DNA from 2 places in the Microbacterium sp. P5_B6 genome. Region 1 is predicted to be linked to the other one. Evidence: predicted binding sites of a transcription regulator. Region 1 holds the regulator's gene; the other holds the start of a gene.
What was found. Region 1 encodes HspR, which represses chaperone genes until heat shock. Its sites were predicted from a motif close to AAGTTGAGTCNNNNNGACTCAACTT; they were not measured.
Positions count from the first base shown of each region.

Region 2: the regulator HspR is predicted to act here: its motif matches at 1,872-1,896, upstream of AC1DP3_RS07395 (Hsp20/alpha crystallin family protein).

Region 1 covers NZ_JBFULL010000001.1:350,919-362,768, forward strand. The annotation lists gene AC1DP3_RS01500 (potassium channel family protein) at 1-340, opposite strand, end outside; gene AC1DP3_RS01505 (DUF2252 domain-containing protein) at 474-1,889, shown strand; gene AC1DP3_RS01510 (heat shock protein transcriptional repressor HspR) at 1,890-2,405, opposite strand; gene AC1DP3_RS01515 (DnaJ C-terminal domain-containing protein) at 2,512-3,504, opposite strand; gene AC1DP3_RS01520 (nucleotide exchange factor GrpE) at 3,522-4,139, opposite strand; gene dnaK (molecular chaperone DnaK) at 4,143-6,011, opposite strand; gene AC1DP3_RS01530 (class I SAM-dependent methyltransferase) at 6,181-7,299, opposite strand; gene AC1DP3_RS01535 (MFS transporter) at 7,453-8,892, shown strand; gene AC1DP3_RS01540 (hypothetical protein) at 9,057-9,614, shown strand; gene AC1DP3_RS01545 (vWA domain-containing protein) at 9,811-11,718, shown strand; gene AC1DP3_RS01550 (MarR family winged helix-turn-helix transcriptional regulator) at 11,822-11,850, opposite strand, start outside.
Region 2 covers NZ_JBFULL010000004.1:153,967-165,816, forward strand. The annotation lists gene AC1DP3_RS07385 (VOC family protein) at 1-31, shown strand, start outside; gene AC1DP3_RS07390 (L-serine ammonia-lyase, iron-sulfur-dependent, subunit alpha) at 65-1,558, shown strand; gene AC1DP3_RS07395 (Hsp20/alpha crystallin family protein) at 1,935-2,390, shown strand; gene AC1DP3_RS07400 (ABC transporter ATP-binding protein) at 2,589-3,413, shown strand; gene AC1DP3_RS07405 (ABC transporter permease) at 3,410-4,144, shown strand; gene AC1DP3_RS07410 (MarR family winged helix-turn-helix transcriptional regulator) at 4,184-4,624, opposite strand; gene AC1DP3_RS07415 (DUF2207 domain-containing protein) at 4,691-6,499, shown strand; gene AC1DP3_RS07420 (glucose PTS transporter subunit IIA) at 6,641-8,740, shown strand; gene AC1DP3_RS07425 (immune inhibitor A domain-containing protein) at 8,903-11,179, shown strand; gene pgi (glucose-6-phosphate isomerase) at 11,246-11,850, opposite strand, start outside.

The sequences.
Region 1 (11,850 bases):
GCAATGCCGTCCCCGCCGTCTGCTTGCCGAAGGTCATGACCGTCAGCACCCGCAGCAGGCGAAGCGCCCGCAGCATCGGGATGGCCACGATCGCGAGGTCGAGCAGATGGCCCCGGAACCATGCGCCGCGCGGCTTGGCGAGCGTGAGACGCACGATGTAGTCGACGATGAAGACGACCCACGTCAGGCCGATGATCACCCAGAGCACGAACGCCTCGGGGCCCTGCGCGTCCGTGATGGACTTCCACGAGTACGCGATGAGCCACAGGGCGGCTGCCACGATCAGAGGCCAGTGCGTGGCACTCTCCCACCGCGCCATGATCTCGGATCGGCTCGCCATGGGTGCACTCTAGAGCCGCGGGGCTCGCCGCCCGAGGTGCACCGCCGATCGGTCACCCGAGGGGTGTGACCGCACGACGTGCCGAGCGACCAGGTCCGTGGCACCGCCCGCGTGCCGGTGCCATGATGTGCCCATGACGGACTCTTATACATCTGCGCTCGAGTGGACCCGACCGGCGACGGTGGAGCAGCGCATGGCAGCCGGCAAGGACGCCCGTCGGGCGGTGTCGCGGAGCGAGCTGGCGCACCTCTCCGGGGGTGATCGGGATCCGCTCGGGATCCTCGACGCCCAGAACGAGGGACGGCTCGCCGAACTCGTCCCCCTGCGGATCGAGCGGATGTCGGCCAGCCCCTTCGCGTTCTACCGGGGTACCGCGGCGATCCAGGCCGCCGACCTCGCGCGCGACCCGCACAGCGGCATCCTGGTCGCATCCTGCGGCGATGCGCACGTCTCGAACTTCGGCTTCTTCGCCTCACCGCAGCGCACGCTGATGTTCGACCTCAACGACTTCGACGAAGCTGCGTGGGCTCCGTGGGAGTGGGATCTGAAGCGCCTCGTCACGAGCATCGTCATCGCCGGGCAGGCGACATCCCGCGATCACAAGGTCGTCGAGGAGGCCGCTCTGGAGGCGGTGCGAACGTACGCGCGCTCCATGGCGGCGAACGCGGCGCGCAGCAGCGTCCGCCGCTTCTTCGAGCATTTCGACGCCGAGTCCGGCCTGAAGGCCATGGAGCCGGAGTCGCAGCGCACCATGCGGAGCGCGATCAAGGAGGCCGAGAAGAAGACCGGCGATCGCGCCGCCAAGCGCCTCACGACCCTCGACGATCAGGGTCGGCTCATGTTCGTCGACCGTCCGCCGACGATGACGCACACGACGCCTGAGATCGAGGGACGACTGCACGACAACCTGCAGAAGTACATGGCGTCCGCGAACGTGGACGTCAGGCTCGTCCTGGCTCAGTACACGGTGTCGGACATCGCCCTGCGCGTGGTCGGCGTCGGAAGCGTGGGCACGCTCTGCACGCTGATCCTGCTGCAGGACGGAGACGCCAACGCGCTCATCCTGCAGGGCAAGGAGGCCGGGCGCAGCGTGCTCGAGCAGTACGGGGGCATCACTCAGCCGGATGCACTGGTGGAGCTCGTGACCGAGCAGGGCGAGGGGGGCCGTGTCGTCGCCCTCCAGCGCATCCTGCAGGCGGTCTCGGACCCGTTCCTCGGGCACCTCCGTGCCTACGCCGGTGACTTCTACGTGCGGCAGTTCAACGACATGAAGGGCGGCATCGACATGGATCAGCTCGATGACGCGACCTTCCGCGACTACGCCGAGATCTGCGGCGCGGTCCTCGCCCGTGCCCACGCACAGTCCCCCCGCGCCGCCGAGGTCGCCGGATACATCGGCAACGGGCGGATGGTGGGTGAGGCGATCCTCGAGTGGGCCTACGCCTATGCCGCCCTCTCGAAGTCGGACTTCGAAGCGTTCGTCGCCGCACACCCGAAGGCAGAGAGCGGCTCGGCCGAGGCGAGGGCTGCCGTCCGCGCCCTGGGCTGATCAGGCGGTTCCGCGGACCCCTGGACCGGGCTCGTCGCGGGGAGCAGCATCCGTCCCCTCGTCCTGACCGTCGTCCATCGGAGCGATGCCGACCCGGGGGCTCCACAGCACCACCTCGGTCGCGCGGCGAACCCGCGTGCCGTGCCGGAGCGTCACCACCGCGCCGGTCGCACCGGCGGCGAAGACCCGAGCACCCGGACGGCGCTCGAGCTCGACCTTCACCCGCTCTTCGAGGTCGCGCACCCGCAGGTGCAGCTCGCGCACGCGATCCTCGAGTTCGAGGATGCGGGCGATGGCCGGAAGCCCCATGCCGTCCGCCGACATCCGGGCCACTTCAACCAGCTGCTGCACGTGCCGCAGCGAGTAGCGGCGGGATCCGCCCTGGGTGCGGGCGGGGACGACGAGCCCGAGCCGGTCGTACTGGCGCAGGGTCTGCGGGTGCATCCCGGAGAGCTCGGCCGCTGAGGCGATCGCGAAGATCGGCGTGTCCTCGTCGATGTCGTGCTGCTCACCCATGCGAACCACCGCCTCTCGTCGCTCAGGACAGGAGTTCCGGCGGAGGCAGCACCGCGCAGGGCGCTGAGGTCCTGTCCGCGCCGGAACACCTGTTCTCTGTCATGATCTAGCCGCGCGCCTTGGACATGAGATCGGCGCGCGGGTTCTCCTTCGGCTCCAGCGCGTGGAAGCGCTCCAGCGCTTCGCGCGCCGCGTCGTCGAGGTGCGACGGGACGGCGACCTGCACCTCGGCGAGAAGGTCGCCCGTGCCCTTGGCCGTCTCGACCCCGCGGCCCTTGACGCGCAGCACCCGGCCGGAGGGGGTGCCGGGCGCGACCCGCAGCTTGACCGGCTCGCCGCCCAGCGTCGGAACCTCGATCGTCGCGCCGAGGACCGCCTCGGTGAAGGTGATCGGCACCGTCACGCGCAGGTTGATGCCATCGCGGGTGAAGACCGGATGCGGCCGCACCGAGACCGCCACGACGACATCGCCCGGCTCGCCGCCGTCCGGCGAGGGCCGGCCCCGACCGCGCAGCCGGATCTTCTGGCCGTCCGCGACTCCCGCGGGGATCTTCACCTTGAACGGCTTGCCGTCGTCACCCTGCAGGGTGATGGTCTCGCCGCGCGTGGCCGTCAGGAAGTCGACGGTCGTGCGCGCCGTGACATCGGCGCCGCGGGTGGGGCCGCCGTAGCCGCGGAATCCGCCGGTCGTCTGGCCGAAGCGCCCCGAGCCGAAGCCGCCGCCCTGGGTCTGGTTGAACATCCGGAAGATGTCGTCCATGTCTTCAGCCTGGGTCCGACCGGTGCGGCCCTGACCGAACATCGAGAACACGTCCTCGAAGCCGGCGGCACCGGGGCCGGCCGAGGTGAAGCGGGCGCCGCCGGCACCCATGGCGCGGATCTGGTCGTACTCCTTGCGCTGCTCAGGGTCGGAGAGCACCGAGTACGCCTCGCTGATCTCCTTGAACTTCGCCTCGGCCGCCGCATCACCCTGATTGGAATCAGGGTGATGCGTGCGCGCGAGCTTGCGGTAGGTCTTCTTGAGATCCGCTTCCGAGACGTCTTTGGAGACGCCGAGGATCTTGTAGAAGTCCTTGTCGAACCAGTCCTGACTCGCCATGCATGCTCCTCAGCTGGTCAGTCGACCGGGACGGCGACGACGACCTTCGCGGGGCGAAGCTCGACCGAGCCCACCCGGTAGCCGACCTCGACGACCTCGAGCACCGTGGGTGCCTCGACGCCGGGGGTCGGCGCCTGGAAGATCGCTTCGTGGTGCTGCGGGTCGAACGCTTCGCCCGCCTCGCCGTATGCCGTCACGCCGAGCCGCTCGGCCACCGCGCGCACCTTCTCGCCGATCTGCGCGAAGGGCGAGCCCTCCACGAGGTCGCCGTGCTTGGCTGCGCGATCGAGATCGTCGAGCACGGGGAGGATGCCCTTGGCGGCCTCGCCCTTCGCGCGCTCGATGTCGCGCTCACGCTGCTCTTCGGTGCGGCGGCGGTAGTTCGCGTACTCGGCCTGGAGGCGCTTGAGGTCGTTGAGCAGCACCGACTCGAGGTCGGCGAGCTTGGCGTCCTCGGCCGCGGCGTCGACGTTCTGCTCGGTGCCGAGGATGTCGTCGACGGTCCACTCTTCGCCGGCCGCGGCATCCTCTCCGCCCTGCGGGGCGGGGTCGGAGACCGGAGCCTCCGACCCGTCCTGCGGACGGACCTCTTCTTCGCCGTCTCCGGCCGAAGGAACGAAGTCCTTGTCTGTCATGTCCTACTTCTTCTCGTCTTCGTCGTCCACGACCTCGGCGTCGACGACGTCCTCGTCAGGGGTGGAAGCGCCGGCCTCGTCCGACGGGCCGTCGGGCACCGGCTCGGAGGCCGACTGCGACGCCTGGCTGGAGGCGTAGATCGCCTCGCCGAGCTTGCCCTGGCTCGCGTTGAGCTTGTCGAACGCGGTCTTGACCGCGTCGTCGTCGTCGCCGGCGAGCGCCGCCTTGAGGGCATCGACGTCTCCCTGCACCTCGGACTTGACGTCCTCGGGCAGCTTGTCGTCGTTCTCCTTGATGAGCTTGTCGATCGAGTACGAGAGCGTCTCGGCCTGGTTGCGCACCTCGGCGGCCTCACGGCGCTTCTTGTCCTCGGCCGCGTGCTCCTCGGCCTCGCGCACCATGCGCTCGATGTCGTCCTTCGGCAGCGACGAGCCGCCGGTGATCGTCATCGACTGCTCCTTGCCCGTGCCCTTGTCCTTGGCGGACACGTGCACGATGCCGTTCGCGTCGATGTCGAACGTGACCTCGACCTGCGGGATGCCGCGGGGCGCCGGAGCGATGCCCGTGAGCTCGAACGTGCCCAGCGGCTTGTTGTCGCGCGTGAAGTCGCGCTCACCCTGGAAGACCTGGATGGCCACCGACGGCTGGTTGTCGTCCGCGGTCGTGAAGGTCTCGCTGCGCTTGGTCGGGATGGCCGTGTTGCGCTCGATGAGCTTGGTCATGATGCCGCCCTTGGTCTCGATGCCGAGGCTCAGGGGGGTCACGTCGATCAGCAGGACGTCCTTGCGCTCACCGCGGAGCACACCGGCCTGGAGTGCGGCGCCGACGGCGACGACCTCGTCCGGGTTGACGCCCTTGTTGGGCTCCTTGCCGGTCTCGCGCTTGACGAGCTCCGAGACAGCGGGCATACGCGTCGATCCGCCGACGAGCACGACGTGGTCGATGTCGCCGACCTTGATGTTCGCCTCGCGGATGACGTCCTCGAAGGGCTTCTTCGTGCGGTCGAGGAGGTCCTTGGTGAGGTCCTCGAACTTCGCGCGGGTCAGCGTCTCGGACAGCGACACGGGGCCGTTCTCGGTCAGCGAGAGGTACGGCAGGTTCAGGCTCGCACTCGTCGACGACGAGAGCTCCTTCTTCGCCTGCTCGGCGGCCTCCTTGAGGCGCTGCAGGGCGATCTTGTCGCCCGAGACGTCGACACCGGTCTGGTCCTTGAACTGCTTGATCAGGTACTCGACGACGCGCTGGTCCCAGTCGTCGCCGCCGAGGCGGTTGTCGCCGGCGGTCGAGCGCACCTGGATGGTCGAGAAGTCGTCGTCCTTGCCCACTTCGAGCAGCGAGACGTCGAAGGTTCCGCCACCGAGGTCGAAGACGAGGATGAGCTCGTCCTCCTTGCCCTTGTCGAGCCCGTACGCCAGAGCGGCGGCAGTGGGCTCGTTGATGATGCGCAGCACGTTCAGGCCCGAGATCTCGCCGGCCTCCTTGGTGGCCTGGCGCTCGGCGTCGTTGAAGTACGCGGGGACGGTGATGACGGCATCCGTCACGGTGTCGCCGAGGTACTGCTCGGCGTCGCGCTTGAGCTTCTGGAGGATGCGCGCCGAGATCTCCTGCGGCGTCCACTTCTTGCCGTCGACGCCGAACGACCAGTCGGTGCCCATGTGGCGCTTGACCGACGAGACGGTGCGGTCGACGTTGGTGACGGCCTGGCGCTTGGCGGTCTCGCCGACGAGCACCTCGCCGTCCTTGGTGAACGCGACCACCGACGGGGTGGTGCGGAAGCCCTCGGCGTTCGCGATGACCTTGGGCTCGCCGCCCTCGAGGACGCTGACGACCGAGTTGGTCGTACCGAGGTCGATTCCAACAGCACGTGACATGTGTTCTCTCTCCTTCTTGCGGGACGGGCGGATGCCGCGCCCCAGGCTTGCGAAGTCCTCTCGCGATCCTCCGCCGCCCGGATCGGACGGGGTTGAGCCGCGATGACTCAAGGCTAGCGCCGAGGCCCCCGTTGCGTCAAATGGGGTTGAGTCGGTTCATATCAACTTTTCAGCGAGCGCGGGACGCTGTCACCGTGAAGGTGCGATCGCGGGCGATCTGGCGCGTCGGGCCGACGAGGCGCTCGAGGTCGGGCCGATAGCGCAGGTGCGAGTTCCAGACGGCCCACAGCTCGCCGCCCGGGGCGAGCACGCGGCCGGCGTCCGCGAAGAGCTTGAGGGCTATGCCCTCGTGCACGACATGCCCGATGTGGAACGGCGGGTTGAGGACGATCAGCTCTGCGCTCGCGTCGGCTCGGCCCGACAGCGCATCGTCGCGCACCACCTCCACGCGGTCCGCGACGCCGTTCGCCGCGGCCGTCGCCCGCGCCGAGTCCACGGCCGCCGCGGACTGGTCGGTCGCGACGACGCGAAGGTCAGGCCGCTCGCGGGCGAGCCAGGCGGCGATGACACCGGTGCCGCAGCCGAGGTCGATCGCCTCGGCGACGCGGGGGGCGGCATCCAGGTGCTCGAGCAGGAATCGTGTGCCGATGTCGATGGCGGCGCCCGCGAAGGCAGCTCCGTGGGCGACCACCGTGAGGCCTGTGGCGGGGTCCGCCTGCCGACGCGGCCAGGTGGAGGTGACGGAGGGAAGGGGCTCGGCGGCGATGAGCACCCGGGCCTTCTGGCGGGCGTGGGTGACGTCGAGCCGGGCGAAGCGCTGGCGCAGGACGTCGTTCATCGACACCGCCATGTGCTTGACCATGCCCCCGGCGAACACCCGCACACCCGGCGCGGCGTGCTGCGCGATGACTTCGACGATCTCGCTCAGCGCGTCGAGCGAGCGCGGAAGACGCAGGAGCACCACTCCGGCCCCCGATGTGAGGGCGGCATCGAGCGCGTGATGCTCCCACAAGGCATCGATGCCGAGCCGCTCCGCGTTGGCGGCGAGCGCGCGCTCGCCGGACAGGCCGTCCTGATGCACCCGGATGCCGGGCACCCCGTGCCGGACAGCCGCCCCGAGGGTGAGCGCCCCGTACGCGTCGCCGATGATGACGACGGTCCCGGCGGCCGCTGCCGCCAGGGCTTCGGCTGCTTCATCGAGGAGCAGGCGATCGGCGGCGTCTGCCGCATGCAGCTCGGGAGCCTCGACATCGGGATGCCGCGACAGCGCGCCGAAGTCGAGATCCATGGTCCCCACGGTACGGGGAGGCGTGGGATCCCGTGTCGCCCGATGCTGCGCGCTCCAGCGCGTCGCCGGGATTAGCCTGGGCACGCACCGCGAAGGCGCGGCGCGCGCGCCGGCGTCACCCGGCGTTCACCGAAGGACCCCAGAGTGACCGACATGAGCTCCCCCACCGACGGCCCCCAGCGCCCGCACATCCCCGAGCCGCTCCTGTCCGACGGCGAGCTGCACACCGTGGGACTGGACGAGCAGCGCGTTCCGCGCAGGCAGGTCGTGTCGTGGGCGCTCTGGGACTGGGCGACGCAGCCGTTCAACTCGGTCATCCTGACGTTCGTCTTCGTCTCGCTGTACCTCGTGTCGGACAGCTTCCTCCCGGGCTCGGTGGCCGCCGAGAATGCCGACGGCAGCCTCGTCTGCTCGCGAACGGCGGACGCGGCGACCGACTACTGCCAGGGCCTGTCGAACCTCGCGGAGTGGTACGGCTGGGTGACCTTCGGTGCCGGCATCCTGATCCTGCTGCTCGCGCCTGTCCTCGGCCAGCGTGCCGACGCGGTGGGCAACAAGAAGCGCTGGGTCGTCGGCGGCACCGCCGTGCTCGCCGTCCTGCAGTTCGCGCTGTTCTTCGTCTACGCCGAGCCGGCGTTCTTCTGGCTCGGTGCGCTGCTCGTGGCGTTCGGCTCCGTGGCATCCGAGATTGCCGGGGTCAACTACAACGCCATGCTCGTGGAGGTGTCGACGCCCCGCACGATCGGCCGCGTGAGCGGGCTCGGCTGGGGCCTCGGATACATCGGCGGCATCCTGGCTCTCGTCATCGTCGTGGTGCTCAACCAGCTGCAGTGGTTCGGGCTCGATGTCTCGGGAGGGCTCGCCTACCGGCTGATCGCCGTCGGCGCCGCCGTCTGGACGGTCGTCTTCGCGCTTCCCTTCGTCTTCAACGTGCCGGAAGCGCCCGCCCGGGACGACCGCGAGAAGGTGCCGTTCTTCCGCAGCTACGTCGTGCTGGTGAACGACGTCGTCGCGCTCTTCCGCGAGCACCGCCCGACGTTCTGGTTCCTGATCGCGAGCGCGGTGTATCGCGACGGGCTCGCCGGGGTCTTCGCGTTCGGCGGCGTCCTCGCGGCCGTGTCGTTCGGCTTCTCGGCGACCGAGGTCATCCTCTTCGGCATCGCCCTCAACCTCGTCGCGGGAATCTCGACGATCGCCGCCGGCTGGCTCGACGATCGCTTCGGCGCGCGCACCGTCATCGTCGCGGCGCTGTCGATCCTCATCGTCAGCGCGCTGTTCGTCTTCGTCTTCCGCGAGGAGGGCAAGATCATCTTCTGGATCGGCGGGATCGTGCTCTCGGCCGCCGTCGGGCCCGCCCAGGCGTCGAGCCGTGCGCTGCTGGCGCGGCTCTCGCCCGACAACATGCAGGGCGAGATCTTCGGCCTGTACGCGACCACGGGGCGCGTGATGAGCTTCCTCTCACCGCTGCTGTGGGCGCTGTTCATCGGCGTGTTCGGCGCGACCCACTACGGCATCCTCGGCATCGTCATCGTCCTTGCGGCCGGGCTGGTCCTGCTCCTCATGGTGAAGCTGCCCAAGCACCAGCGCGTCTGACCCGCGCTCTCAGCGCGGGCGCTGCGGTGGCGGCGTCAGCTGTGATTCCCGCGACACCCGGTCACGCGGAAGGGCTTCGGAGTTCGGCTACCCTCGCTGAGGGGTCGTCACCGGCCTGAGCGGTCGTCACCGGCCGCCTCGATCAGGAAAGGCTCACCTCGCCCGTGACCATGCCGCTCACCGAGCTCCGACGAGCGGCACGACATCGGCGCGCACTCGCGTACTGGGGCGTGATCCTGGGGCTTTCGCTCTCGCTCTGGCTCGGCGTGTCCGGGGCTCCGCCGCAATGGCTCCGGGTGGCGATGCTGTTCATCCACCTGGCATCGATCATCGTCGGGCTCGGAGCGGCGGTCCTCCTCGAGGTCAACGGGCTCCTCTGGACCGTCGGACGCGAGAGTCTCGCCGATCTGCGGCGCACGGAGAGCTCGGTGTCGGCGCTGGCCTGGGTCGGCATCATCGGCCTGTTCGCCAGCGGCGCCTTCCTCGCGCCGAACCTCGAGGATCCTCTCACCCAGGTCAAGATGGCAGCCGTGCTCCTGGTCGCCATGAACGGCGTCGCCATGACGCGCCTGACCGCGGAGCTGCGCCGCCTCCCGCCGCGCGTGAGGTTCCAGGCCCTCCCCCTTCGCCTGCGCGCGTGGTGCGTCTGGAGCGCGCTCGTCTCGCAGAGCGCCTGGTGGACGGCCGTCATCATCGGGATGCTGAACACCGCCGTCCGCTGACCCCCGCGCTGATGCCGTCTTCTGACGGCTCGCGGTCTAGTGTGGGAGCTTGCGGATTCCCGGATCTGCTGATCAACGACCGCGGATCCCCGCCAGGTTCCCGCCACCTGAGGACTATCGACGTGCCCGAGTCGACGCTCGACACCCCTGCCCTGACGCCCCGCCACGCAGTGCGTTCCTCTGTGGACGCCGCCCGATGAGCGCCCCTCAGAGCTCCGCCATCGAGGAGCGCCGCCGGCTGCGTCGTGCCAGACAGCGACGCCTGGTGATCTGGATCAGCGTGGGGGTCATCGTGATCCTGGTGGCATCGATCGGAATCGTCGGAACGCTCGTGGTCTCCGCCCTCGCAAGCTCCGACGAACCGGTGGCGGCGAGCACGACCGAATCCGAGCCGCAGGCAGAACCGGCCATCTTCCCCGACGACGTGCCGGCGGCGACGAACGGCGCAGAGCCGTGCACCACCGTGACGGTGATGTCCTCCTTCGAGAACGCGGAGATGGTCGCCAATCTCGCCGGCGGCTACAACGCCCAACCCCGCGATGTGAACGGCCATTGCGTCGTCGTCGCGCCCGTGCGCGACAAGTCCGGCGTCGCCGCCGAGGCTGTCGCCGCAGGCTTCCCGCTGCTCGCAGCCGAACAGCGGCCCTCGGTGTGGCTCCCGGACTCGGACACATGGCTCGGACTCGCCCGCGCGGACGGCGCAACAGCCGTCCCCGCCGAGAGCGAGAGCGTCGGCTCGTCCAACATCGTGCTGGCCATGCCCGCTCCGCTCGCCGAGGCGATCGGCTGGAGCACTGAGCCTCCGGGGTGGAACGACGTGTTCGAGGCGGCCGCCGATGCCAACCTGTGGAGCGACCTGGGGCACCCCGAATGGGGAGCCTTCAAGCTCGGCAAGACGAGTCCGATCGTCGCGACCTCCGGCGAAGCGGCGATGTTCGCATCGTTCGGCACCGCCTCGGGAGGCTTGGAGGGCCTCTCCGCGGCGACCGTAGCCGATCCGGCGGTCCAGTCGACGGTACGTGAACACGAGCTGGCGACGAGCCACTACATGGCCACCCCGGAGCATTTCCTCTGGCACGCCCGTCAGGCTGAGGAGGCCGGCTCGGCGGCGGACTTCCTGTCGGCCGTCATCGTCGACGAGAAGTCGGTCTGGGACTACAACCGCGGGATCACCAGCCGAGACGGGGTGACGCGCGTCGAGGGTGCGCCTCCCCAGGAGCCGCTGGTTCCGATCTACCCCACCGACGGCTTCTACGGTGCAGACAACCCGGCCGCCGTCCTCACAGGCGATTGGATCGACGAGAACGAGGCGGCCGCCGCGGCCGATTTCGTCCGCTTCGCGACGACAGCCCAGGGGCAGGCGGTCGTCCGCGGGTCCGGCTACCGTGACCTGAACGGGACTCTGGACGAGGGTGTCGCGGATGTCGCCAAGCTGTCTCTCGAGCCGGAGGGCGTGCTCGCACTCCCCGGGCAGGATGTGGTGGCCGCCGTCAACGAGGCGTTCCCGATCGTGCGCAAGCGCGCCCAGGTTCTCTTCCTCATGGATGTCTCGGGATCGATGGATGAGCCCATCTCTGCGACCGACACCAAGCTCACCGCCGCCAAAGCAGCCATCGCCCAGGCTCTGAACTACTTCACAGCAGGTGACAACGTCGGACTCGCAGCCTTCGCGCAGAGTCCTGACGGCGTACTGCTGCCGGGCAACGTCTCGCCGGTGGCCGAGATCGGGGCGAACCGCGACGGGTTCCTCGCAGCGCTGGGCGGCCTGCAGTCGATGGGCGACACTCCGCTCTTCCAAGCGGTCGACGCGTTCGCGACGCAGCAGGCCCAATCCTGGTCAGCCGATCGCATCACGGCGATCGTCCTCCTCAGTGACGGCGAGAACGATACGAACACGCCGACCATCGGTGCTGACCAGATGCTCGCGACGTTGCATGAGCTTCACCACACCACCCCGGTGCTCGTGTTCACGCTCGCGTACGGGGCGGATGCCGACGTCGCCACCCTGCAGTCCATCTCGAGCACCACGGGCGCGCACTATTACGACGCGACCGACCCCTCGAAGCTGCAGGCCGTCCTCGGAGACCTCGTCACGAGCTTCTGATTCGGGACACGTGGCAGCCCCGCGCGCTGAGCGCCGGCCGGTCACGCGCGGCGCGCGGGCCGGTCACGCGGGCGCGGGCGCGCGAGGCCGCATCGAGATCAGGTCACCGCGGCCAGGCGTCGGCGAGCTTGG
Region 2 (11,850 bases), on a different contig from region 1:
GGTCGGCCTCGTCTCGTTCCAGCCTCGCTGATCCGGGCTGGCGCGCGACGCGTAGCCTGAAGACATGAGCGCCTACGTCTCGGCGTTCGAGCTGTTCTCCATCGGTGTAGGACCCTCGAGCTCCCACACGGTCGGTCCCATGCGGGCCGCCCGTGATTTCGCCGCACGCCTGTCATCGGCCGGGATGCTCCACCGCGTGGCCCGGGTGACCTGCACCCTGTACGGCTCGCTCGGGGCGACGGGCATCGGACACGGCACTCCGGATGCCGTCGTCGCAGGTCTGCGGGGCGAGGCGCCCGACACCGTTGATCCGGATGCCGTCCGCTCGGCGTGGACCGACTGGCCCGAGGGACGCGAGCTCCTCCTCGACGGCGCGCACGGCATCCCCTTCGCCAAGGCCGACATCGCCTTCGCTCCCCGCACCCGCCTGCCAGGCCACCCCAACGCCATGACGCTCGTCGCCGTCGGAGTGGACGGCTCCCCGCTCAGCGAAGAGACCTACTACTCCATCGGCGGCGGGTTCATCCGCCGCGACGGGGAGCCCGCGAGAGTCGAGGCGCACCCGTACCCGCTGCGGTTCGAGAACGCCGAAGAGCTGCTCGCGACCTGCGACGAGCGCGGGATCACCATCGCCGAGGCCGCCCGCATCAATGAGGAGGCGCTGCGCACCGAGGAGGAGATCGCCGACGGGCTGGACGCCATCTGGGACGCGATGGCGGGATGCATCGAGGCGGGCCTCGCCGCCGAGGGCCAGCTGCCCGGGATGCTGCGCGTCAAGCGGCGGGCGGCGTCGATCCGAGAGCAGCTCGAGGAGGCCGAGTCGGCCGGGCACCGCGAACTGCCGGGGGAGTGGCTCGGAGCCTTCGCCCTCGCCGTGAACGAGGAGAACGCTTCGGGCGGACGCGTCGTGACGGCGCCCACGAACGGCGCCGCCGGCATCCTCCCCGCGGTCGCGATGTACTGGTGGCGGTTCCTCGCCGACTCCGGGCTCGGGGCCGGCAACGCCGTGACACCGTACGGCGAGCTCGTCGGCAGCGCGCTCCTCGGTTTCGGGGCGCCGCCCGTCCTGGCCTCGACCGACGCAGTCGACGACGACCTCATCGCCCACGCGAACCGGCGGCGCGGCATCCGCCGCTTCCTGCTGACCGCGACCGCTCTCGGTTCGCTGTTCAAGGCGAACGCGTCGATCTCGGGCGCCGAAGGCGGCTGTCAGGCCGAGGTCGGCTCGGCGTGCGCCATGGCGGCCGGGGGCCTCACCGCGGTCATGGGCGGCACGAATCGCCAGATCGAGAACGCCGCCGAGATCGCCATGGAGCATCACCTCGGTCTCACCTGCGACCCCGTCGGCGGGCTCGTGCAGATCCCCTGCATCGAGCGCAACGCGATCGCTGCGTCGACGGCCGTGACCGCAGCGCGTCTGGCGTTGCGCGGCGACGGGTCGCACTATGTGTCGCTCGACGCCGTCGTCGAGACCATGCGCCAGACGGGCATCGACATGTCGAACAAGTACAAGGAGACCAGCGAAGGCGGGCTCGCGGTGAACGTCATCGAATGTTGACTTCTTTCCATGATCGACGATGGTTCCGCTGGTTTTGCAGGTTGCGTCGCGTTGGTCGCTTTGGATGGGGGACGCAGGTCGCCTAGCTGACGTGGGCGCTCCCGCGCGCCTTTCGGGGGCCTCGGCTCGGCGTCTGGGACGACCGGATCCAGCCTCGGTTTGGGGGCCGTTCAGGGTGGGCGCTGGATGGGACCGTGCTTGGCGTCTGATGGGCTGGTTGAGGGTCGTGGGAACGGGCCGCTTCTTGGTGAGTTGTTCGCTGGGGGCGAACGGGGCATCTGGCACTCTCGGGGGTCGAGTGCTAATCTGGAGGTACTTGAGCCGCTGAGGCTCAAGTTTCAGATCAATGGGAAACCACGCAACGAAGGAGACGAAAATGGCTTCTTACGACCCGTTCCGTGACCTGGACCGCCTGGCGTCCGGCCTGTTCGACACGCGCCGCGGACCCCGCCGCATGCCGATGGACCTCTACCGCGATGGCGACCACTACGTGCTCACGGCTGACATGCCGGGCGTCGACCCCGGCTCCGTCGACATCGACGTGGATGGTCAGCTGCTCACGATCCGCGCCGAGCGCTCGCTCACCTCGGGCGACGGCGTCAAGTGGATCACCCGCGAGCGCGAGGCCGTCAGCTTCCTGCGTCAGCTGAACCTCGGCCAGGGCATCGACACCGAGAACATCAAGGCCAACTACAGCAACGGTGTGCTCAMCGTCACGATCCCCGTCAGCGAGAAGGCCAAGCCGCGCAAGATCGAGGTCGCATCCGACCAGAACTCGCCGACGATCATGGCGCARGAGAACCGCGAGGAGCCGCAGCCGGTCGAGCAGTGACTCCGCGGAGTCACCCCGGCTACGCGTCGGCGCGCGATTCTGACGATGACAGCCCCCGAGCCCCCAGGGCCCGGGGGCTGTCGCCGTCTTCGCGTGCATGTCGGACCATGCCCGAGCGCCGCTGTCGGCGTTGGTGCAACAAGCGGATAATTCGTCCCGTGATCAATCCCTCGCTTTCACGCCCTGTCCGAGCCCGCCATGACTGACCAGACCGGCAATGCCGTCGAAGTGCGCGGCCTGCAGGTGCGGCGCGGCAGCACCGAGGTGTTCACCGGCCTCGATCTCGACATCCCGCGCGGCCAGATCACGGGGCTCATGGGTCCGTCGGGCTGCGGCAAGACCACCCTCATGCGCTCCATCGTGGGTGTGCAGAAAGTCAAGGGCGGGACGGTGACCGTGCTCGGCGATCCCGCCGGCACCCAGACCCAGCGGCGTCGCGTCGCCTACGACACGCAGGCGGCCTCCGTCTACGGCGACCTGACGATCCAGCAGAACCTCGGCTACTTCGCCCGGATCATCGGCGCGCCGCCGTCGGACGTCGACCGGGTCATCGAGCAGGTCGGCCTCGGCGACCAGGCCCGGCAGACCGTCGACTCGCTCAGCGGCGGCCAGGAGAGCCGGGTGTCGCTCGCCGTGGCCATGCTCGGAACGCCTGAGCTGCTCGTACTCGACGAGCCGACGGTGGGGCTCGACCCCCTGCTGCGCTCCGAGCTCTGGGCGATCTTCCGCACTCTCGCCGAGTCCGGGGCGACGATCGTCGTGAGCAGCCACGTCATGGACGAGGCGCTCCGCTGCGATCGCATCGTGCTCATGCGCGCCGGGCGGATCATCGCCGACACGACACCCGCGCGCCTCCTGTCGGATACGGGTGCCCCGGATCCGGATGCCGCGTTCCTCACGCTCATCGAACGCGATGTCGCCGGCGGTCAGCCACGCACCGCGCCCGCGGGGGACGAGGCATCCGCCGCACCTCCCCACCGGCCGAGAACGCGTCGCGAGGCACGTGAGGAGGCGGAGGGATGAACGGCCTCCGCACCTTCGCGACGAGCGGTCGGGTGCTCCGGCAGCTCAGCCACGATCGCCGCTCGATCGCCCTCATGCTGATCGCACCGAGCCTGCTCGTCGGCCTGTTCGCGTGGCTGTTCAGCGATCAGGAGGGTGTCTTCGACATCTACGGCCCGCCCATCCTGGCGCTGTTCCCCTTCATCATCATGTTCCTGATCACCTCGATCACGACCCTCCGCGAGCGCCGGTCGGGCACCCTCGAGAGGCTGATGACCACGCCGCTCGGCAAGGGCGACTTCATCGTCGGCTACGGCCTGGCGTTCGGAATCATGGCGATGCTGCAGGCCGTCGTGACGGTCACGTTCGCGGTCTGGGTGTGCGGGCTCGAGACCGACGGACCGGTCTGGCAGCTGGGCCTCGTCGCCGTCACGGATGCCGTCCTCGGCATGGCGCTCGGGCTGCTGGCGTCGGCCTTCGCCCGCACCGAGTTCCAGGCCGTGCAGTTCATGCCGCTCATCGTCTTCCCGCAGATCCTGCTGGGCGGCCTGTTCATGCCCAGGGAGGACATGCCCGACGCGCTCTATGCGATCAGCAAGGTCCTGCCCCTCAGCTACGCGATCGACGCGATCAACGCGGTGACCGCCGGCGATGAGGGCTGGGACGTCGCAGGGCCCCTCCTCGTCGTCTTCGGCTTCCTCGTCGCGGCGCTCATCCTGGCGTCGCTGACGCTTCGCCGGCGCACCCAGTAGCCAGGCAGCACCGCGTCGCGGCGGCGCGGCCGACGGCCTTCAGCAGTCGGGCTGGGGCTTGCGCAGCTTGGCGGTGAGCTCGCGCAGCTGTGCCAGCTCGCTGTCGCTGAGGACCGACATCCGCTCCGAGATCGCCCGCCCGTGCGAGGACGCGATCCTGCGGAAGATCGCGCAGCCCTCCTCGGTGGCATGCACCAGCGCGCCCCGGCCGTCCTCGGGATCGGCGCACTTCGACAACAGGCCCCGCGACACCATGCGGTCGACGAGCCGCGAGACACTCGGCTGACTGATGAGCATGTTGGCCGTCACATCGCGCAGCCGCGCCGTCTGGTCGGGACCCCGCGTGACGGTCAGCAGCACGTCGTACTCCGCCTGAGACAGCGCCGTCGCGTCGAAGTCGCCGCTGACGTCGCCGAACACCTCGTGCTGCGCGCGGAAGAGGCTCTCCCACGCGTCGATCGCGAGGCGGCGGTCGGTCATGTCCAAAAGAATAGGACCAACCTGCCGCCGCCGGGCGACCGGATGCCGGACCCTTAGGCTGTGCGCATGCGGAGCCTCGTACGGCGTCTGGTCGCGGCTGGGGTCGCGGCATCCGTCCTCGTCCTCACCCCCTGCGGGGGGTGGCCCACCTCCCTCGACAGTCGCGCCGCCGCGGTGGGGGTGCCGGCCGGAGTCGACGACTTCGGCTTCGCGAGTCTCGACGTGGACTACACCCTCGGCCGCGCCGAAGACGGCACGAGCACGCTCGAGGTCGTCGAGCGGTTCGAGGCGATGTTCCCGGACTTCGACCAGAACCTCGGGATGCGCCGACTCATCCCCGACACCTATCTGGGAGCGCCGCTCAACCCGGAGTTCGTCTCGATCACCGACGCCGAGGGTGCGGAGCGACCGGCCGAAGTCAAGCACGAGGACGGCGTCTTCTCGATGACCTCGCGCGCAGACGAGTTCGTCCACGGGGCACAGACCTACGTGTTCACCTACACGCTCGAGAACGTGACGCTCTTCGATGACGCCGGCGTGGAGGAGTTCTACTGGAACGTCAACGGGCTCGAATGGGCCCAGCCGTTCGGGCGCGTCACCGCGACCCTCCACCTGTCCGGGCAGCTCGTCGACGCGATGACAGGGGCGACCGCCTGCTACCGGGGCTCCGAGGGCTCGACCGACGCGTGCACCATCACGACCACAGCGGATGGGCAGACCGAGGTCTTCGCCGAGACGGCCGAGCTGCCGCCGTACCAGAACATGACCATCGCCGTCGGGTTCCAGCGGGGGACCTTCACCCCGTTCGACCCGTCGTACTTCGCATCGAGCTGGGGATGGCTCCAGGCTCTTTCGGCGCTCCTGCTGCTCGCCGCCGTCGCCTGGGCTCTGGTGGTCCGCCGGCGTGGTCTGCGTGACGCCCCGGGCAGGCCGATACTCATCGCCGAGTACACGCCTCCGCCGGCCATCGACGCACTCGAGAGCGCCGTGCTGCTCGGGCGCACCTCCAAGGCGATCCCGGCCGAAGTCCTCGAGCAGGCGGTGGTGGGCAGCATCCGGATCATCGAAGGCTCCCGGAGCTTCTTCGGCAAGGTCCGCCTGCGAGCCCAGCTCGTCGATCCGACGCGGGCGGACGGCGATGGGCTGATGCTGCTCGACGGGCTCTTCCCGGGCCTCGCCCCCGGCGAGGAGTACGAGTTCGGCCAGACCGACCGCCGGCTCTCCTCCGCCGCGCAGAAGATCCTCAAGGCGGCCGGCACCGAGCTCGAGCGCCGAGGGCTGCGTCGGCAGGTGCCGCTGCGGGTGCGCGCGCTTCCGGTGGTGGCCACCACGATCGGGGCGGGCCTGGTGTTCGTGTTCGGACTGGCGGCGCTGGATGCCTCGGTCTATCCGGGGTTTCCCCTCGTGGTCATGGTGGGCGCGATCCTCGCCGAGCTGCTGGCCATCCGCCTCGTGTCGCACAAGCCGCTCACCGCGCTCGGCGCGGAGACCCGTGACCATCTGACGGGTCTCTTCCAGTTCATCGAATGGGCCGAAGCCGACCGCATCCGGATGCTGCAGTCCATCGAGGGCGCCGAACGGGTGCCGATCGACACCACTGACCGCCGGCAGATGCTGAAGCTGTACGAGGCGCTGCTGCCGTACGCCGTCGTGTTCGGGCAGGAGAAGCAGTGGGCGAAAGAGCTCGCCGTGCTCTACGGCGAGCAGGGAACGCCCGTCTGGTACTCCGGATCGAGCGGCTTCGACGCCTCGGCATTCTCATCCGGAATCGGCACGCTCTCGACGAGCACCTCTGCCTCATCGTCGTCGGGAGGCTCGGGCGGCGGCGGCTCTTCCGGGGGCGGAGGCGGCGGCGGCGGAGGGGGAGGCGTGTAGGCGGCACCCCTCTCGGGTGATTTGCGCGGGTACCCTCTCGCGCCCGCGGTTCACCGCCGATAGAGTCCGAATCGACGGGTAGGGATTACGGGGAACCGTCACCAGGGCAGCGCGAAACACGGATGGTCGAAGGAGAATCCCATGGCTTCCAACTCAGCAGCAGACATCGTCAAGGCGGTGGGAGGTGCCGGCAATATCGAGAGCCTCACCCACTGCGCGACCCGGCTCAGATTCCAGCTCCGCGACGGGGGAGCAGTCGACACGAAGGCCGTCGAGGCCATCCCCGGCGTCATGGGCGCAGTGCCCCAGGCCGGCGACCGGTACCAGGTGGTGATCGGCGGCGGCGTGCAGAACGTGTACAACGACATCCAGGCTCTTCCCGAGATGAAGGGCGGGGGTGTCGCCACCGCTCAGGCCGATCTCGATGATCCCGACGCCATCAAGGCGCGGGAGCGCGCGAAGGGCGTCCGCGGCAAGGTCGCCTGGATCGACTCGTTCTTCGAGTTCCTCTCGGACTCGTTCCGGCCGATCCTCGGCGCGCTTCTCGGCGCATCGTTCTTCATCACGTTCATGGCGCTCATGGCGACCCTCAATGTGATCCCGGACTGGAATGCGCCCGGTGTGACGCTCGACCCCTCGTGGGCCTTCATCAACCTGATGTGGCAGTCGGTCTTCGTCTTCCTCCCGCTGATGGTCGCCTACAACGCCTCGAAGAAGATCGGGGCAGACCCGTGGGTGGGCTTCGCGATCATGGCGGTGCTCATGCTGCCGGGCTTTGCGGCGCTGAAGAGCGAGGCGACCGAGCAGGTCGTGTTCGGCTCGCCGGTGTTCATCGTCCCGATCTTCGGCTTCCCGCTGACGATCTTCGACTACAGCTCGCAGGTCTTCCCGCCGCTGCTCATGGCAGCCGTGCTCGGACCGCTCTACAAGCTGCTGCGCAAGATCATCTCGGCGAACCTGCAGCTGATCTTCGTGCCGTTCTTCGCGATGCTGATCATGATCCCGCTGACCGCGTTCATCATCGGCCCGATCGGCGTGTACGCAGGTGCCGCCCTGGCGCAGGGGCTGGCGGCGATCAACCAATGGTCGCCGTTCATCTTCGCGATCGTCATCCCGCTCGCGTACCCGTTCATGGTGCCGCTCGGCCTGCACTGGCCCATCAACGCCGTCATGCTTCTGAACATCAACACCCTCGGGTACGACTTCATTCAGGGACCCATGGGCGCCTGGAACTTCGCGTGCTTCGGCGCGACCGCCGGTGTGCTCGTCCTGTCGCTCCGTCACCGTGACCTTCAGATGCGGCAGACGGCCACCGGTGCTCTGGCAGCCGGTCTTCTCGGTGGCATCTCTGAGCCTTCCCTCTACGGAATCCACCTCAGGTTCAAGCGGATCTATCCACGGATGCTCGTCGGATGCTTCGTCGGCGGTCTGATCATCGGCGTGGGCAGCCTCGTCCTGAACCTGCCGAACGGCGTCACCACGACCGCGTTCGTCTTCACCTCGCTGCTGACGATCCCGGCGTTCAACCCCATCGGGCTGTATGCGATCGCCATCGCCGGCGCCTTCTTCACCGCGATGTTCCTCGTCATCGGGTCCAACTTCCGCACGCCCGAGCAGCAGGCGGAGTTCGAGGCGACCCGGGATGCCGCCGAGGCGGCGGCCGCAGCGACCGGTGTCTCGGCGGCGAGGATCGAAGCTGCCGAGCCTCGCCGGATCGACGCATCGGATGCCGCGCCCGCCACTGTCGCGGCAGCGACAGCCACGGCCGTGCTCGAGCGCGTCTCGTTCGAAATCGCGTCGCCGCTGGCGGGCAGGGTGGTGGCGCTGTCCGAAGTCCCCGACCCCGTGTTCGCCGGGGGAGTGATGGGCCCGGGTGCGGCCATCGAACCGACCGGTGACACCGTGTACTCGCCGGGAGCGGGTGTGGTGGCCGCGGCTCAGCCGACGGGTCATGCCTTCGGCATCGTGCTCGACGGCGGAGTCGAGGTGCTCATCCACGTCGGCATCGACACGGTGAATCTCGGCGGTGAGGGGTTCGACGTCAAGGTCAAGAACGGCGATCGTGTCGAGCTCGGCACGCCGCTGGTCACCTTCGACCGGGCCATCATCGAGAAGGCCGGCTACCCACTCGTCACGCCGGTCATCGTGCTGAACGCCGATGACTTCGGGACGGTCTCGCCGGTGCTCGAGGGTGATGTGACGCCTGGCGCGTCGCTCATCACGGTCGAGCCGAAGGAGTAGCCCAGATCCACGATGAGACGGGATGCCGGGGGGACCGGCATCCCGTCTCTTTTTGTGTGAATGTGAGAAATGGCTCACATTGCTTTGTCATAGCGGGGTGCGCTGTTACGTTTCGGCGGGGCGCTCGACGATCTCGAGTGCAAAATGACGAAGGAGAAACGCGTGAAACAACGCATTCGCGGTCTGGGAGCCATCCTTGCGGTGGGCGCAACAGTCGTCGCCGGTGCCGCTTTCGGGCCGGCGGCTGTCGCTGCGCCCGCCGATGATTCGCAGCCGTCCGCGGCGCAGAGGCAGGACAACCGGCCCGGGCCTCTGACCGAACGGCAGAACCAGCGCCGCAAGGCGGCGCAGGAGCTGATCCTGTCGGGGCAGGCGGCTCCCGACGAGGACGGCGTCGTCGCACTCGCTGACGACAAGTACTTCGAGGCGACGGTCACCGGACCCGCGCAGGTGTTCACGATCCTGTCCGAGTTCGGCGACCAGGGCAGCAAGAAGCTCGGGCTCGCGCCGGGACCCCTGCACAATCAGATCCCCAAGCCCGAACGCACGGTGAACAACAGCACGCACTGGCTGCCGGACTTCAACACGGCGGCGTACGAGGACCTGTTCTTCGGCGACGGCGAGTCGTTCAAGGACTTCTATGAGAAGCAGTCGTCGGGCGCGTACAGCGTCGCCGGCGGTGTGAGCGACTGGGTGAAGGTGCCCGGAAACGCCTCGACCTATGGCGACAACGCGGTGGAGGACTTCGGAGGTTCCTGGCAGTTCATCGAGGACACCGGGAATGCCTGGTACGACGCGCAGGTCGCGAGCGGTGCGACCCCCGAGCAGATCAAGGCGACGCTGGCGAGCTACGACGTCTGGGATCGCTACGACTTCGACAGCGACGGCAACTTCGACGAGCCGGACGGCTACATCGATCATTTCCAGGCCGTCCACGCCGGAGAGGGCGAGGACGCTGGTGGCGGCGCCCAGGGCGAGGACGCCATCTGGTCGCACCGCTGGTATGTGAACTCCACCGACTACGGCACGACCGGTCCCGCCGCAGCGAAGTTCGGCGGCTCGCAGATCGGCAACACGGGTTACTGGATCGGCGACTACACCGTCGAGGCCGAGAACGGCGGCCTGGGCGTGTTCGCGCACGAGTTCGGCCACGATCTGGGTCTGCCCGACTTCTACGACACCAACGGCGGCGAGAACTCGACCGCGTTCTGGACCCTCATGTCGAGCGGCTCGTGGCTTAACCACGGCATCGAAGACATCGGCACCACGCCCGGCTACATGGGTCCGTGGGAGAAGCTGCAGCTCGGCTGGCTCGACTACTCCGTCGTGTCACCCGGCGAAGGCGGCGACTTCACGCTGAGTCCTGCCGCGCTGCAGGTGGACGGGCAGGACCAGGCGGTTGTCGTCGATGTCGCGGATCAGCCGATCAAGACCGACTACACCGTGCCTGCCGGCGGGCATGCGTGGTGGACGTCGAGCGCGGATGACCTCAACACCACGCTCACCCGGACGCTCGACCTGACCGGCGTCTCGAAGGCGACCGTCACCGCGAACGCCTGGTACGAGATCGAGGACGGGTTCGACTACCTCTATGCGGAGTACAAGCCCGCCGGCGCGGCCAACTGGACCACGCTCGCCACGATCAGCGGCTCGTCCAACGGCAAGTGGAGCAACCTGCGGTTCACCGTTCCGGGCAACGGGAAGGTCGACTTCCGCTTCCGCTACCAGTCGGACGGGGGAGTGCATCTCGCCGGAGCGTTCATCGATGACATCGTCGTGAAGTCGGGGGGCACCACTCTCCTCAGCGACAGCGTCGAGAGCGGGGCCAATGGCTGGACGGCGGCCGGCGGCTTCAAGATCAGCACGGGCAGCGAGGAAGCGGTCGGCGACCGCTACTACCTGCTGGAGAACCGCACCTACGTCGGGTACGACTCGACACTCCAGGTCGGTCCGTACCAGTTCGACAAGCCCTACACCGCACCCGACCACGTGGAGCACTTCCCGTTCCAGGACGGTCTGCTCGTGTGGGCGGTCGATGAGAGCTACTCGGACAACAACACGATCGACCACCCGGGGCACGGCCTCGCGCTCCCGGTCGACGCGCGTCCGGTGAAGTTCACCTACCAGGACGGCACGGGGCCGAGCAACCGGCGCCAGCCGTTCGACGCGACCTTCGGCCTGCAGGCGACGGACGCCGTCGCGCTGCACAAGGAGATCCTGGTCGGCAAGGGCAAGAACCAGACGGTCCAGAGTGTGGCGGCCACCGCGCCCTCGAACCCGGGCATCGCGACGTTCGACGACACGAACCCCGACGCGTATTTCTCGGCGACGAACCCGCTCGGCGGGGTCACGGTCGCGGGGCAGGGCGTCAAGGCGACGGTCACCTCGCAGACGACCAACGGGCCGCTCACGGTGAACGTGACGAACCCGGCGCACTGACGGCCGTAGCGCACGAGAACGGGCACACCTCTTCGGAGGTGGGCCCGTTCCTGTGTCACGCGCTGGTCAGCTGCGGTGCGCCGTGTAGTACTCGAGGAGCGCCTTGGTGGAGGCATCCTGAGCCTGCAGGGCGGCCTCGTCGCCTTCGAGAGCGGGCGCGATCTGCAGGGCCAGCTGCTTGCCGAGTTCGACGCCCCACTGGTCGAAGGAGTTGATGCCCCAGATCACGCCCTGCGTGAAGGTGATGTGCTCGTACAGCGCGACGAGCTCACCGAGGACTCGCGGGGTGAGCGACTCGGCGAAGATCGAGGTCGTCGGACGGTTGCCGGCGAAGGTGCGTGCCGCGACGAGAGGTCCGGTGGTGCCCTCGGCCTCGACCTCTTCGGCCGTCTTGCCGAACGCGAGGGCCTTCGTCTGCGCCAAGAAGTTCGCGAGGAACAGCCCGTGCACGTCGCGCCCTTCGGACTGCAGCGGGAACGCGGGGTTCACGAAGGCGATGAAGTCGGCCGGGATGAGACGCGTGCCCTGGTGGATCAGCTGATAGAAGGCGTGCTGTCCGTTCGTGCCCGGCTCTCCCCAGAACACCTCGCCGGTGTCGGTCGTGACGGGGGTGCCGTCCCAGCGCACCGACTTGCCGTTCGACTCCATGGTGAGCTGCTGCAGGTAGGCCG